DNA from 4 places in the Aminobacter sp. BE322 genome. Region 1 is predicted to be linked to each of the others. Evidence: predicted binding sites of a transcription regulator. Region 1 holds the regulator's gene; each other region holds the start of a gene.
The links. The regulator PhoB, encoded in region 1, activates phosphate uptake and scavenging genes when phosphate is short. The targets are predictions, from matches to a motif close to TGTCATNNANCTGTCAT.
Positions count from the first base shown of each region.

Region 2: the regulator PhoB is predicted to act here: its motif matches at 2,004-2,020, upstream of J2X50_RS05285 (DUF1045 domain-containing protein).
Region 3: the regulator PhoB is predicted to act here: its motif matches at 2,162-2,178, upstream of J2X50_RS07360 (RNA degradosome polyphosphate kinase).
Region 4: the regulator PhoB is predicted to act here: its motif matches at 2,406-2,422, upstream of J2X50_RS18835 (PhoX family protein).

Region 1 covers NZ_JBNPXB010000005.1:227,722-231,394, forward strand. The annotation lists gene J2X50_RS10700 (hypothetical protein) at 1-44, opposite strand, end outside; gene J2X50_RS10705 (L,D-transpeptidase) at 118-921, opposite strand; gene J2X50_RS10710 (hypothetical protein) at 1,195-1,548, opposite strand; gene phoB (phosphate regulon transcriptional regulator PhoB) at 1,933-2,622, opposite strand; gene phoU (phosphate signaling complex protein PhoU) at 2,721-3,425, opposite strand; gene pstB (phosphate ABC transporter ATP-binding protein PstB) at 3,464-3,673, opposite strand, start outside.
Region 2 covers NZ_JBNPXB010000002.1:255,282-258,954, forward strand. The annotation lists gene phnE (phosphonate ABC transporter, permease protein PhnE) at 1-571, shown strand, start outside; gene phnE (phosphonate ABC transporter, permease protein PhnE) at 574-1,959, shown strand; gene J2X50_RS05285 (DUF1045 domain-containing protein) at 2,065-2,772, shown strand; gene J2X50_RS05290 (alpha-D-ribose 1-methylphosphonate 5-triphosphate diphosphatase) at 2,774-3,673, shown strand, end outside.
Region 3 covers NZ_JBNPXB010000003.1:260,278-263,950, reverse strand. The annotation lists gene J2X50_RS07375 (TIGR02117 family protein) at 1-657, shown strand, start outside; gene J2X50_RS07370 (FAD-dependent monooxygenase) at 615-1,835, opposite strand; gene J2X50_RS07365 (zinc-finger domain-containing protein) at 1,846-2,094, opposite strand; gene J2X50_RS07360 (RNA degradosome polyphosphate kinase) at 2,245-3,673, shown strand, end outside.
Region 4 covers NZ_JBNPXB010000015.1:7,155-10,827, forward strand. The annotation lists gene J2X50_RS18830 (sensor histidine kinase) at 1-208, opposite strand, end outside; gene J2X50_RS18835 (PhoX family protein) at 355-2,346, opposite strand; gene J2X50_RS18840 (phosphatase PAP2 family protein) at 2,591-3,289, shown strand; gene J2X50_RS18845 (helix-turn-helix domain-containing protein) at 3,368-3,613, shown strand.

The DNA of each region.
Region 1 (3,673 bases):
CCGATGGCGGTTCCGCGCCCCAAGGCAATGATGCGGGCATTCATGTCGGATCTGCTCCATGTCTGCCGGGCGGCAATTCGCAGCCGCCCGGCGAGGACCTCAGGGGTGACCGTCGTATCAGCCGGCCTGCGGGGCGGGCCCGCTGCCGCTGGCGACCTCGTGGGTGTGGGGTTGGGTCGGGTCGCCCAGCACGAGTATGGGAGACTGGCTGGGCACCCGGTCGTACAGATCGATGATGTCCTGGTTCATCAGGCGGACGCAGCCGCTCGAAACCGCCTTGCCGATGGTCCAGTACTCCGGCGTTCCGTGGACGCGGTACAGCGTATCGACCTTGCCCTGGAAGACGTAGAGGGCCCGCGCTCCCAGCGGGTTCGTCAGGCCGGGCGGCATGCCTCCCCGGTCGGCGCTCCACTGGGCGAGATTTGGCTGACGCGCGATCATCTCGTCCGGCGGCGTCCACTTCGGCCATTCCTGCTTCCAGCCGATACGGCCCCTGCCCGCCCAGGTGAATCCGGCCCGGCCAAGTCCGACGCCGTAGCGCATGGCCTTGCCGCCCGGCTGGACGAGGTGAAGGTAGAAATTCTCCGTATCGACGACGAGCGTTCCGACCGGCTCCTCGGTGACGTAGTCGACCTGCCGCCGATAGAAGCGGCTCGGCACCTTTTTCAGGTCGACCGCGGGAATGGGGAACCGCTCGTTCGGGAGCGGGCCGTACATCGCCAGGGCATTGGCGTCGGCGACCGGCGCCGGTTCGACCGGCGCCTTTGCCACCGGCGCGGCCGATTCCTGGGTGCTGACGCAGCCGGACACCACGAGGGTCCCCAGGCTCGCCGCGCCGGTGAGAAAGCGTCGGCGGCTCAATGCCGGGCCGTCGCCCGCGATGGGCTCCGCGGCGCTGGTTTCTATTGTGTCTGTGTTCATTAGGCAGTCTCCTGGACTCATTTCTTTCATTCAGGGCGACACGGGGTCAGGGAGGTCGGCCCCGGTCGTGGTCATGCGAATGCAACCATTGGCACCGATCAGCCGATCGATGACGGCGCATGCGCGCTTGGCACGATCCGGCATTTCGCGGCGCAATTGCCACGCGAAGGCGGGCGGGCGGCGACGGGCGGGTTCGGGAGGTCATCCTCTTCCCCTTCGCAGCTGATTTCGAACGGCTTCGTCGGCGTCGACCGAGGAGCGATCGGCTGAAAATCAGGCAGCGATGGGTGGCCGTAACAGCGACGCGGTTGACCCGACGCGCAGCAAGAGATCTGGTAGCAGCATCAGAGCCGCGGCACGGAACGGCGCGGCAGGCTCGACATGGGTCAGCCAGGCAGGGCATTCGCCCAGGCAGTGCAGGCTGGCGAGGCTTTCGGCCGACAATTCGACGGTGCAGCGGTCCGGGGACGGCAAGCACTCGTCGGCAATGGCGGTGATTTCCGCCTGCGCGGGCACCTTCGGCAGCTCGATTGAAAAGTTCACGCCTTCGGCCGCTGCCCGTTCGAGGGACAGTCCGTTCAGGATGGTGACCACCACCAGGAAAATGGCCGAGAGCAAGTTACGCACGGTGCCCCAGCTAGCATGAAAAGTGGCAATTTTGAGTATTTCCCCAATCAAAAAATTGTCATCTCAAGAACATCCGCTACGGTCACCATCACGGAATCGTTGCGGGAGATGTGGATATTGTTTTGAGCATAAAGCATACAGTAACGGGAAGATTCGAATTTATATTCATGACAGCGTCAGGACAAACGCGTCGAACTGCGGCGATTTGAGCACCACAAAGGGCTGGAATGGCATGGCGGCGCAGAGGGCGCCACGCGTCCGTGCGACAGCGCCGGTGCCTCGCCCGAACGCTCCGGGCGCGCGAAGCGCGCCCGCTGTGACATTAGGACACTGGCCAAGGCTGATCGTCCAGCCGACGCCATGCCGGCCGCTCCGGGACGGCCGTCAGTCTTCCCGGATGGCGTAGCCGGCGCCGCGGATGGTGCGGATCACGTCCGGCATGCGGCCGTTGTTGACGGCCTTGCGCAGGCGCCCGACATGCACGTCGACGGTGCGCTCGTCGATGTAGATCGTCTCGCCCCAGACATTGTCGAGCAACTGGCTGCGCGAGAACACGCGGCCGGGATGGCGCATCATGAATTCGAGCAGGCGGAACTCCGTCGGCCCGAGCTTGATCTCGCTCTTCTTGCGATAGACCCGGTGCGACTCGCGGTCGAGCACGATGTCCCCGACCTTGAGCACCGAAGACAGCACCTCGGGCTTGGCGCGGCGCAGCAGCGCCTTCACCCGCGCCATGAACTCCGGGGTCGAAAACGGCTTCACCAGGTAGTCGTCGGCGCCGGTGGAAAGCCCGCGCACCCGGTCGCTCTCCTCGCCGCGCGCCGTCAGCATGATGATCGGCAGCCGTTCGGTTTCGGGGCGCATCCTCAGCCGCCGGCAGAGTTCGATGCCGGAAAGTGCCGGCACCATCCAGTCGAGCACCAAAAGGTCCGGCACGTTTTCCTGCAGCCTCAGTTCGGCCTCGTCGCCGCGCGTCACCACTTCCACCTGGTAGCCCTCGGCCTCGAGGTTGTAGCGCAGCAGCACGCCGAGGGGCTCTTCGTCCTCGACGACCATGATCTTGGGAGCGATCATCGTCAGTACCTTGTCCTGGCGCACGGCCCGGTTCGGACCATGCGCTGATTTAACCTGTGCAGCGCCCCCGCGCCAAACGCATGCGGTTGCGGAAGATGTCAGGCCGAGACGGGCGACGTGGTTTCGTCGACCTTCGGCCGATTGAGCGGCAGCTGCGTGCCGGTGACCACGAAATAGGCGTTCTCGGCGATGTTGGTGACATGGTCGCCGATGCGCTCGAGGTTCTTGGCGCAGAACAGGAGGTGCGTGCAGGCGGTGATGTTGCGCGGATCCTCCATCATGTAGGTCAGGAGTTCGCGGAACACGGCCGTGTACTGGACATCGACCTTCTGGTCGTCCGCGCGCAGGTTCTTGAGGCCTTCGGCGTCGCGCGCGACATAGAGGTCGACCACGCCGCGCACCTGGCCGAGCACCAGCTGCGCCATGGCGTCGATCGAGTGCGAAAGGTTGCGCGGCATCGCCGACTGGCCGACGGCGCCCACCCGCTTGGCGATGTTCTTGGCGAGATCGCCGATGCGCTCGAGGTCGCCCGCCATGCGGATCGCGCCGACCACGGCACGCAGGTCCTGCGCCATCGGCTGGCGCTTGGCGATCAGCGTGATCGCGCTGTTGTCGAGATCGCGCTGCCTGGCGTCCATGATGGTGTCGTCGGCGATGACGTTCTGCGCCAGCGGCTGGTCGGACGAAAGCAGCGCGCGGATGGCGTTCGCCACCATCGTGGCCGACAGGTCGCCCATGTCGCGGATAACCTGGTCGACGTGCTGGAGTTCCTCGTCGAAGGACCGGACTGTGTGCTCGCCCATGATCGTATCCTCGTCTTTGTGATCGGAGCGGCGTTCACTCAGCCGAAGCGGCCGGTGATGTAGTCCTGCGTCCGCTTGTCGTCGGGGTTGGTGAACATCTTGTCGGTCGGGCCTTCCTCGACCAGGTAGCCGAGATGGAACATCGCCGTCCGCTGCGACACGCGCGCCGCCTGCTGCATCGAGTGGGTCACGATGACGATGGTGAAGTTCTCGCGCAGCTCGTCGATCAGCTCCTCCACCTTGGCGGT
Region 2 (3,673 bases), on a different contig from region 1:
CGGTTTCGCCTTCGGCTTCCTGCTCTGCTTCCTCGCGGCGTCCAACCTGGTCACCCGGCGCTGGCTGCGCTTCTTCGTCCGCCGCTTCCTCGAAATCCTGCGCGCCTTCCCCGAGATCGTCATCGCCGGCTTCTTCCTGGCGGTGCTCTCCATGGGCGCGATCCCGGCGATCATCGCGGTCTCGCTGCACACCATCGGCGCGCTCGGAAAGCTGTTTTTCGAAGTGGTCGAGAACGCCGACATGAAGGCCGACGAAGGCCTGCGCGCCGTCGGCGGCAACTGGCCCGAGCGCGTCTGGTTCGGCATCGTGCCGCAGGTCATGCCCAACTTCCTGAGCTACGCGCTGCTGCGGCTCGAGATCAACGTCCGCGCCTCGACCATCATCGGCGCGGTCGGCGGCGGCGGCATCGGCGAGGCGCTGCGCCTGTCGATCAGCCGCAACCACGAGGCCAAGACGCTCGCCATCATCCTCCTCCTGTTCTGCACCATCGTCGCGGTCGACCAGTTTTCGGCCTGGCTGCGCAAGAAGCTGGTCGGCGAACAGGCCTTCGCCTCCGGTCGCGGAGATTAATCATGACCACCCTTTCCCTGGCCGAAATGCAGGCAATCGCCGACCGCCATCCCGGCGTCTTCCGGGGCTCCTGGCGCAAGAGCCTGACCGGCTGGGCAGTCGGCGCCGGTATCGTCGCCTATGTCGCCTTCGCCTGGTGGTTCTTCGCGGTCGGCGCCGTGCTCGCCGGCGGCAACTGGGGCATCGCCGGAACCTACCTGGCCGACTGGGTCTCCTACGAGGTCCGGCCGCAGGTCGCCTTCAAGGACGGCCGCCTCGACGTCGGCTATCCACGCTTTTCGTCCTATCGCGCCGACCGCCATCCAGACTGGCTCGACATCGCCCAGCCGGCCGGCGCCACTGTTGCCGCCAACAAGGCCCCGGCCAACCGGGTCGTCGCCCATATCGGCTCGAGCACGGCAATCGACATCGCGCCCGAGCGCGTCGTCGTCACCCATGGCGGCGAAACGCTCGACGTGACCGTCGTGCCGCGCCAGAGCATTTCGATCGTCGGGGCCCTGCCCGCCTGGGCGACGCAGAAGGCGGCCGGCGAGAAGATCGTCGCCGATTTCGGCTTTGCCGGCAGCGTCCAGGTCGACCGGGACGACGTCAAGATCCGCCGCCGCTTCCTCGGCTGGGAAAACTTCTTCTTCGACGCCAACTCGCCCTTCTGGGGCAAGTCCTTCGCCGAGGTCGCCTCGCTGGTCGTCTCCGGCGAACGGCTCGATCCCGGCATGTCGAATGCAGCACTTGCCTGGAACAACATCGTCAACAATTCCGAATGGCAGCATGGCGACGTCTGGCTGAAGCTCGCCCAGACCATCGTCATGGCCTTCGTCGGCACGCTGTTCGCCAGCCTGCTCGCCTTCCCGCTGGCCTTCATGGCGGCCCGCAACATCACGCGAAACCGTCTGGTCAACCAGGTCACCAAGCGCTTCTTCGACTTCCTGCGCTCGGTCGACATGCTGATCTGGGCGCTGTTCTTCACCCGCGCCTTCGGCCCCGGCCCCATCGCCGGCATGTCGGCGATCTTCTTCACCGACACCGGCACCTTCGGCAAGCTCTACTCCGAGGCGCTGGAGAACATCGACGACAAGCAGCGCGAGGGCATGCGCTCGGTCGGCGCCTCGCCGGCCTCGGTGCAGCGCTACGGCGTGGTCCCGCAGGTGCTGCCGGTGCTGGTCAGCCAGTCGCTCTATTTCTGGGAATCGAACACCCGCTCGGCCACCATCATCGGCGCCGTCGGCGCCGGCGGCATCGGCCTCAAGCTGTGGGAAGCCATGCGCACCAATTCCGACTGGGAGAACGTCGCCTACATGGTGCTGCTCATCCTGGTCGTGGTGTTCATTTTCGACAACATCTCGACCGCGTTGCGCCACCGCCTGATCGGGGGCAAGTCCAGCCACTGAACTTTTTGGGCCGGCCCTTGCAAAGCCAAGGAAGTCGGCCACTACTTCGTCAAACTGTCACGCAAATCATCTATCGGGCCTTCATCTCCAAGGAAGAATCGCGCCATGCGCTACGCCATCTATTTCACGCCCGAGCATGACGATCCGCTGTGCCGCATCGCGGCCGGCTGGCTCGGGCGCGATGCCTTTGGCGGCGCGTCCCTTCCGGCGAAGGCCCATGGCGAATTGTCGGCGGCCGAAGTCGCCTTCCACACCGCCGCCGCCCGCCGCTACGGCTTCCATGCCACGCTGAAGGCGCCGTTCCGGCTCGCCGACGGCGTGAGCGAACAGATGCTGGTCGACGCCGTCGACGCCTTTGCGGCGGAAACCGTTCCCTTCGACATTCCGCGCCTGAAGCTCGCCCAGATCGACGGCTTCTTCGCCCTCGTCCCGACGGAGACCCTGCCCGAGCTCGACCGTTTTGCCGGCGACGTGGTCGGAGCCTTCGAACCGCATCGCGCACCGCTGACCGACGCAGAGCTCGCCCGCCGCAACCCCGACGCGCTGAGCCCGCAGGAGTGCCGCTACCTCAGCCAGTGGGGTTACCCTTACGTCTTCGACGCCTTCCGCTTCCACATGACCCTGACCGGTCGCGTCGCCACCGAGGAGGTGCTGCGCGTCCGCGCTGCCATCGAACAATGCCTGGGCAACGTGCTCGACAGGCCGGTGCCCGTCGCCGGCCTCGCCGTCTTCGTCGAACCGGCCGCCGGTGCCCCCTTCGAGGTGCTGAGCTACCACGCCCTGGGCAGGCAAGCCGAGAGAAAGACCGCCTGAGATGACCGACCTTGTCCTGAACAATGCCCGCATCGTCCTTGCCGACGAGGTGATCGACGGCACCATCGTCGTCCGCGATGGCAGGATCGCCGAAATCTCGACCGGTCCGAGCGCCGTCGGCGAGGACATGGGCGGCGACTTCGTCATCCCCGGACTCGTCGAGCTGCATACCGACCATCTCGAAGGCCACTACGCGCCGCGCCCGCGCGTGCGCTGGAACCCCATCGCGGCCGTCCTCGCCCATGACGCCCAGGTGGCGTCCGCCGGCATCACCACCGTCTTCGACGCGCTGCGCGTCGGCATGGACGAGGATGCCGACATGACCGCCACCGACATGCGCAAGCTGGCCGACGCCATCGAGGACAGCGTGCGCGCCGACCGCGTCCGCGCAGACCACTTCATCCACCTGCGCTGCGAGGTCTCGGCGCCCGACTGCCAGGACGGCTTTGCCTATTTCGACGGCGACGACCGGGTGAAGCTCGCCTCGCTGATGGACCATGCGCCGGGCCAGCGCCAGTTCGTCGATTTCGACACCTACGCCTATTACTACCAGCGCAAGCTCAAGCTCAATGACGTCGAGTTCAAGGCCTTCTGCGACCAGCGCATGGGCGACTCGGCCAGGAACTCGCGCCCCAACCGTGACGCCATCTCCACTGCCTGCCACGCGCGCGGCATCGTGCTGGCGAGCCATGACGACGCGACCGTCGCCCATGTCGACGAGGCCATCGCGCAAGGCATCCGCGTCGCCGAGTTCCCGACCACGGTCGAGGCCGCCGGCGCCTCGAAGGCCGCCGGCCTCGGCGTGCTGATGGGCGCGCCCAACGTCATGCGCGGCGTCTCCCATTCGGGCAACGTCTCGGCCCGCACGCTGGCCGAGCAGGGCCTGCTCGACATCCTGTCG
Region 3 (3,673 bases), on a different contig from region 1:
GTGGTCCTGGCGCTTGCGCTCGGCACGCTGGTGCCGCGGCCGCTGATCGGCGGCGCTCCGGCGGCGGCCGGGGAAAGGCACCTTTTGGTGCTGACCAATCCGATCCACACCGACATTGCCGTGCCCATCGACGAGGCGGTGCTGGAAAAATTCGGCTTTCTGGTCGATGAAGGCATGCCGGCGGACGCTTCCGGCGCTCGCTATCTGGTGTTCGGCTGGGGCAGCCGGGCGTTCTACCTCGAAACCCCGACTTGGGCGGAGCTCAAGCCTGGCCCGCTGCTCAAGGCGCTCACCCTCGATCGCTCGGCCTTGCATGTCGACGTGATGGGCGAGATCGGCATGTCGCACCCGGCGGTCTCGCGCTTCGAGGTCGGTGCGACCGAATTCGATGCTATGCTCGATTTCATTGCCGCCAGCTTCCGGCGTGACGATGGCGGCGTCCAGCGGATCGCGGGTGCGGGATATGGCGACACCGACGCATTCTTCGAGGCGAACGGCTACTTCACGGCCCTTGCCGGCTGCAACACCTGGGCAGCGGCTGCCCTGCGGAAGGCAGGCCTGACGACGGGCTGGTGGAACCCGCTGCCGGTCACGCTCGGCTGGTCGCTCGGCCTCTACAACTCCCCTTCGGACCAGCCGGGCGGCGTCCAGCCGTAGAGCCAGTCCATGTCGGCGGCGAGGCTGTCGGCGGACTTGATGATGCCGAGGAAGAGATTACGCGCCAGGGCGACGGGACCCGAGGCATGCCAGGCCATGTGATTCAGCCGGCCGCGCCGCGCCACCCTGGCGATGCGGGCCTTGCGCGCCGCCTCCCACTGCGACAGCCCGTGTGGGTATCGTGCCGAGGCTACGACTTCGGCCAGCGTGTAGGCATCCTCGATCGCCATGGCGGCGCCCTGGGCGGCGAAGGGCGTCATGGCGTGCGCCGCGTCGCCGATCAGCACGATGCGGTCGGAGGCGGTCCATGGCCTGGCGCTGTCGACCGTGTGCAGCGGCCACACCGTCCAGGGCCCGGCGTGGTCGAGCAGCGCGGTGAGCGCAGGCGCGCTGCCCTGCGAGGCGCGCTTCAGCGCGTCGGCGTCCGTCTCGCCCGACCATTGTTCGGCGATCGCCGCGCCGGGCGTGAAGGCGACGATGTTGATCGCGGTTCCGGCGCGGATCGGATAGGCGACCATGTGAAAGCCGCGATGGAGAAAGGTCGTCACCGCCTGCATCGAACCGAGGGACGCGAAGCTGCGGCCGGTCTCGCTGTCGGCGGCGATGGTCGTGCGCCATGCCAGCTCGCCGGCGAAGCGGCTCCTGTCGTTCGGGCCGACAAGGCGGCGGCTGTGCGACCAGACCCCGTCAGCCGCCACGAGCATCTCGGCCTCAAGCGACATTGCATTGCCGTCGTGCTCGACGCCGACCTCTACGGCCCGTACATCAAGAGTGGCTCCCGTCACCGTTGCGCCGGTGCTGATCTCGATCAGGGGATTTTGCCGGGCGGCCGAGAGCAGGGCATGCTGCAGGTCGGCGCGGTGGGCGACGAGATAGGGCGAGCTCCACCTCAGTTCGGCGGACGCGCCGAGCGGGACCCGGGCAAGCTCCTTGAGTGACGCGGCATCGCGAAGGACGATCGCCTCCGGCCGCACGGTCGACGGCCGCACGAGGTCGAGCACGCCGAGGCGGCCGAGGATGCGGGTTGCGTTGGGGGACAGTTGCAGGCCGGCGCCGACTTCCTCGAGCGCCGCTGCGCGTTCGAGGACGCGGACGCCAAGGCCTTTCCTGGCGAAAGCGAGCGCGGCGGTGAGGCCGGCGACGCCCGCGCCGGCGATGACGACCTGCCGCGATCTCATGGCGATCGGGTCAGGCGGCGCGGTCGGCCACGTAGAGGCAGCCGGCGGGCAGGGTTTCGGTGGCCTTCAGCTTCGCCGAGTAGCGATAGAGCGTCGAGCAGTAGGGGCAGACCTTTTCGGAATCCGCGCCCATGTCGAGGTAGACATGCGGATGGTCGAAGGGCGGGTTGGCGCCCACGCACATGAACTCCTTCACGCCGATCTCGATCACGGCATGTCCAGCGTCGTTCTGGAAGTGGGGAATGGAGCCGCCGGCCATCATTTTCTCCGTCTGAGAAACCTTCTCCGAGAGCGTTTGTATCATTAGGGACGGGTTTGCAAGATGCTGAAATGAAACTGTCGCAATTGCCTGTCAGAGGATAATCTGAGCCGGATAAGCGGCGAGCGCGGCAGTGGGGAAGGGTTGTCCATGAATCAATTGAGGCCGGTGCATACCGATTTCGTGAACGACAAGTCGCCGACCGGGCCGGTCGACGGCAACCCTGACCGCTTCGTCAATCGCGAATTCTCCTGGCTGCAGTTCAACCGGCGCGTGCTTGAGCAGTCGCAGAACCCGAACCATCCGCTGCTCGAACGCGTCCGCTTCCTGTCGATCTCGGCCGGCAATCTCGACGAGTTCTTCATGGTGCGCGTCGCGGGTCTCGCGGGCCAGGTTCGCGAGGGCATCGCGATCCGCAGCCCCGACGGCCGCACCCCGCAGCAGCAGCTGGACCAGTTGCTGCACGAGGTCGAACGGCTGCAGGAGGACCAGCAGAAGAGCCTGTCGAGCCTGATGGAGCTGCTCAAGTTCGAGGGCATCGAGAGCATATCGGCGGCGGCCCTCGCCAAGGACGAGAAGAAGTGGCTCGAAGAGCACTTCATGGAGCAGATCTTTCCGGTGCTGACGCCGCTGTCGATCGACCCGGCGCACCCGTTCCCCTTCATCCCCAATCTCGGCTTCTCGATCGCGCTGCAGCTCCGCCACCGCAAGAACGGCGAGGAGATGACCGCCCTGCTGCGCCTGCCGGTGGCGCTCAAGCGCTATATCCGCCTGCCCGACCGCAAGCGCGCGGTGCGCTTCATCCCGATCGAGGAGACGGTCAACCTGTTCATCGGCAAGCTGTTCCCGGGCTACGAGGTCAAGGGTTCCGGCACGTTCCAGATCATCCGAGATAGCGATATCGAGGTCGAGGAGGAATCGGAGGACCTCGTGCGGCTGTTCGAGACCGCGTTGAAGCGCCGGCGCCGCGGCTCGGTCATCCGCATCGAGTTCGACAGCCAGATGCCGGCCGAACTGCGTGAGTTCGTCGCCGGCGAACTTGGGGTCTCGGCGAGCCGGGTCAGCGTGCTGAGCGGGCCGCTGGCCATCAACCAGATATCCGAGATCGTGGCGGTCGCCCGCGACGACCTGAAGTTCCCGCCCTTCAATCCGCGCTTTCCCGAGCGCATCCGCGACCACCGCGGCGACTGCTTCGCCGCGATCCGCGAGAAGGACTTCGTCGTCCACCATCCTTACGAATCCTTCGACGTGGTGGTGCAGTTCCTGCGCCAGGCGGCGATGGATCCCGAGGTGGTGGCGATCAAGCAGACGCTCTACCGCACCTCGAACGACAGCCCGATCGTGCGTGCGCTGATCGACGCGGCCGAGGCCGGCAAGTCGGTGACGGCCCTGGTGGAGCTCAAGGCGCGCTTCGACGAAGAGGCCAACATCCGCTGGGCGCGCGACCTCGAGCGCGCCGGCGTGCAGGTGGTGTTCGGCTTCCTGGAGCTCAAGACGCACGCCAAGATGTCGCTGGTGGTGCGCCGCGAGGACGGTCGCCTGCGCAACTACGTGCATCTCGGCACCGGCAACTACCACC
Region 4 (3,673 bases), on a different contig from region 1:
TGTCGGGCAGGATCGGGGCGATGACGCTATCGACATAGAGCGCCGTGGTGGTGGCCGCATTGCGGGTGACACCGTCCTCGATCCGGGAGGTGACCCAATAGCCGGCAAGGAACATCGCCGCCAGCAGCACGGCGCCGCCGGCGATCAAAAACTGGACGACCAGCGACAGTCCGGTCCACCTCCGGCCAAGTCGTTCGAACGTGCGCACCCTGCCTCCTCGTGACGCGGCATCATAGGGGCACAATGGCGATTCTTGTACCTGTCTTTCACGCGGCCGCGGCCGGGGTATGCGCTGTTCACAAAAAAACCGGCGGGGCGACCCCGCCGGCTGCGTTTTCCTGTGTCTATCCTGAATCAGACGCCGATCTTGCCGCCGCCCTGCCTGGTGATGGCGACCACGGCCGGACGCACCGGCATGTCGGGCTTGAAATCGGGCCAGCGGGTCGACAGGTCCTCGTAGTAGGACGGGCGGCCGAAGCCCTCCCAATCCTCGCCACCGTCGCCCGGATGCTGTACCGCGACGAAGGCCGTCTGATCGTCCGGCGCGAACAGCGGGCCGCACATTTCGGCGCCGACCGGCACGCGGAAGAACAGCTTCGAGGTGGCACGCGCCTCGCCCTCGGTGTCGACGGCCCAGAGGCCGTCGGTACGGCCGGTGGCCTTGGGGTTGTTGCCGTCGGTCGCGACCCAGAGACGGCCGGCGGAATCGACGGCGCAGTTGTCGGGCATGCCGAACCAGCCGTTCTGGGTGGTCGAGGTCGAGAACGAGGCGCCGACCTCGGCGATCGACGGATCGCCGCACTTGAGAAGCACTTCCCACTTGCCCCTGGTGGCCGCGAAGTCGCCGCCGTCCTCGACCAGTTCGATGATGTGGCCGAAGGCGTTCTCGGCGCGCGGGTTGGCGGCGTCGACCTGGTCGGCCTTGCGCTTCGAGTTGTTGGTCAGCATGACATAGACCTTGCCGTTGACGGCATTGGGCTGGATGTCCTCGGGCCGGTCCATCTTGGTGGCGCCGAGCAGGTCGGCGGCGCGGCGCGTCTCGATGACCACGTCGGCCTGGCTGACGAAGCCGTTGTCGGCCGTGAGCGGACCCTCGCCCTGGACCAGCGGCAGCCACTCGAACGAGCCGTCCTCGGCGAACTTGGCGACGTAGAGCGTGCCCTCATCGAGCAGGTCGAGGTTGGCGGCGCGATCATCCGGGTTGAACTTGCCCTTGGTCACGAACTTGTAGACGTAGTCGAAGCGCTCGTCGTCGCCGAGGTAGAAGACGACGCGGCCGTCGGGGGCGACGATGGATTCGGCGCCCTCGTGCTTGAAGCGGCCGAGCGCGGTGCGCTTCTTCGGCAGCGAGTTCGGGTCCCGGACGTCGACCTCGACGATCCAGCCGAAGCGGTTGGGCTCGTTCGGCTCCTTGGAAACATCGAAGCGATCGTAGAACTTGAGCCACTCATAGGTGCCTTCCGGCACGCCGAGGCGCTTGTAGTTGGCGGCCTCCGGATGGTCGGCCGGCAGCTCGCCGCCGAAATAGCCGTGGAAGTTCTCCTCGGCCATGATGTAGGTGCCCCAGGGCGTGACGCCGCCGGCGCAATTGTTGAGGGTGCCGAGCACCTTGGTGCCGGTGGCGTCGGCATTGGTCTTGAGGCGGTCGTGGCCGGCGGCCGGACCGGTGAGCTGCATCTCGGTGGTGGAGGTGATGCGGCGGTTGAGCTTGCCGTCGCGCACGACCTGCCACTTGCCGCCCTCCTTGCGGATCTCGACGATCGAGCCGCCATGGGCTGCCATCTCGATATCGACGCGCTTCTGGTCGGCGGGCGCGACCTCGATCTTGCCCTCGGCGATCTTGACGATGCCGGGGAACATCAGGTGGTCGTTGGTGTATTCGTGATTGACGACGAGCAGGCCGTGCTCGGCCGAGCCTTCGAGCGGCACGTAGCCGACATAGTCGTTGTTGTAGCCGAACTGCCTGGCCTGCGCCTCGGCCGACTGGTTCAGCGGGTCGAACGCGGGCGCGTCGGCAAAGATCGGGTCGCCCCAGCGCAGCAGAACGTCGGCGTCGTAGCCGGCGGCGACATGGTGCTTGTCGTCGATGCCGGCCTCGACCTCGTCGAAACTGAAGGCCGAGGCGGCGGCGGCGCGAGCGTCGTCGGCGAGGATGATGGCGATGGGGCTGACGGTGGCGGCAATCGCCGAGACGGCGAGCGATCCCTTGAGGAAATTGCGGCGCGAGAAGCGCGTGGCGATGATGTCGCCCATGGTGCGGTTGTCGGTCGGGTTGTGGCCGGGACCGTCATTCTCCTCGAGCAGGCTGGTGCGGAATTTCTGATCGTTGGGAGCGTGCTGGTTCATGTTTTCGACCTCTGGCTGATGCTTCGCTTGGGGTTCGCCGAGACCGCTAATCGGACGACATAACAGTAGCATGACAGTTTCGCCGAAAATCGGGCGCCGCTATACAGCGTCGAGGATCGGCCCTTGCCGACGAAAGACGCTGCGACCTTTTGATTGCGCGCCTTTTCTTTGGGAAACCTCTCCCCACTTGTTGCGCACGGGCCCGGAAGCGGCCATCCCGAAGCTGGAACGGAACGGCAGGACGATGCATCAGAAACTGTGGAACAAGGTCCAATTGTCGCTGCTGGCGGCGGGCATCGTCATCGCCGGCGGGCTGTGGGCCTTCGTCGAACTGGCGGAGGTCGCGCGCGACGCGGCACCGCGCTCCTTCGACACCGACATCCTGCTCGCCTTCCGCGTGGCGGGCGAACCCAACAACCCGATCGGACCCGCCTGGTTCGAAGAGGCGATGCGCGACATCACCGCGCTCGGCAGCGCTGCGGTGCTGATCTACATCACCGCGATCGCCATCATCTACCTGTGCCTGATCCGGCGCTGGGGACCGGCGCTGTTCGTGTTCGCCTCGGTCGCCGGCGCACAGGTGCTTTCGAGCCTGCTCAAGCTCGGCATCGACCGGCCGCGGCCGGACCTGGTCTCGCACCTGGCGCAGGTGCAGACCATGAGCTTCCCCAGCGGGCACGCCATGCTCGCGGCGGTGACCTACCTGACGCTGGGCGTGGTGCTGGCCCGCGTGGTGCCCGGCCGCGCCACCACCGTCTTCGTCTTCTTCGTCGCGATCCTGACCGCGCTGCTGGTCGGCATCAGCCGCATCTATCTCGGCGTGCACTGGCCCTCGGACGTGTTGGCCGGATGGAGCGCCGGCTTCGCCTGGGCGACGCTGTGCTGGGTGGTCAGCCGCTACCTGCTGCGGCCCGGCGAGGAAACTGAAGACGACATGCGCTGAACATCGATATTAATGCTTGAAACATCACCATGAATGTATGATACATTCATTCTGCGGACAGAGACGGGAACTCCGACATTGATCACCGCCGCACAGATGCGCGCCGCTCGAGCGCTGGCAGGCATCGACCAGAAGACGCTTGCCGAAAAGGCCGGGGTCTCGGTTCCGACGATCCAGCGCATGGAAGCGAGCGAGGGCGTGGTGCGCGGCGTGGTCGACACGCTGACCAAGGTCATCGAAGCGCTCGACGCCGCCGGTGTGGAACTCATCGGCGAGACCGAGGCCGGCGGCCGCGGCGTGCGCCTGAAGAAGAAGGCCGGCTGAGCCCGTCAACCATCCGCAGAGAGTCGCGACGGCGACCGCCGACAGACATGCCGACGATCC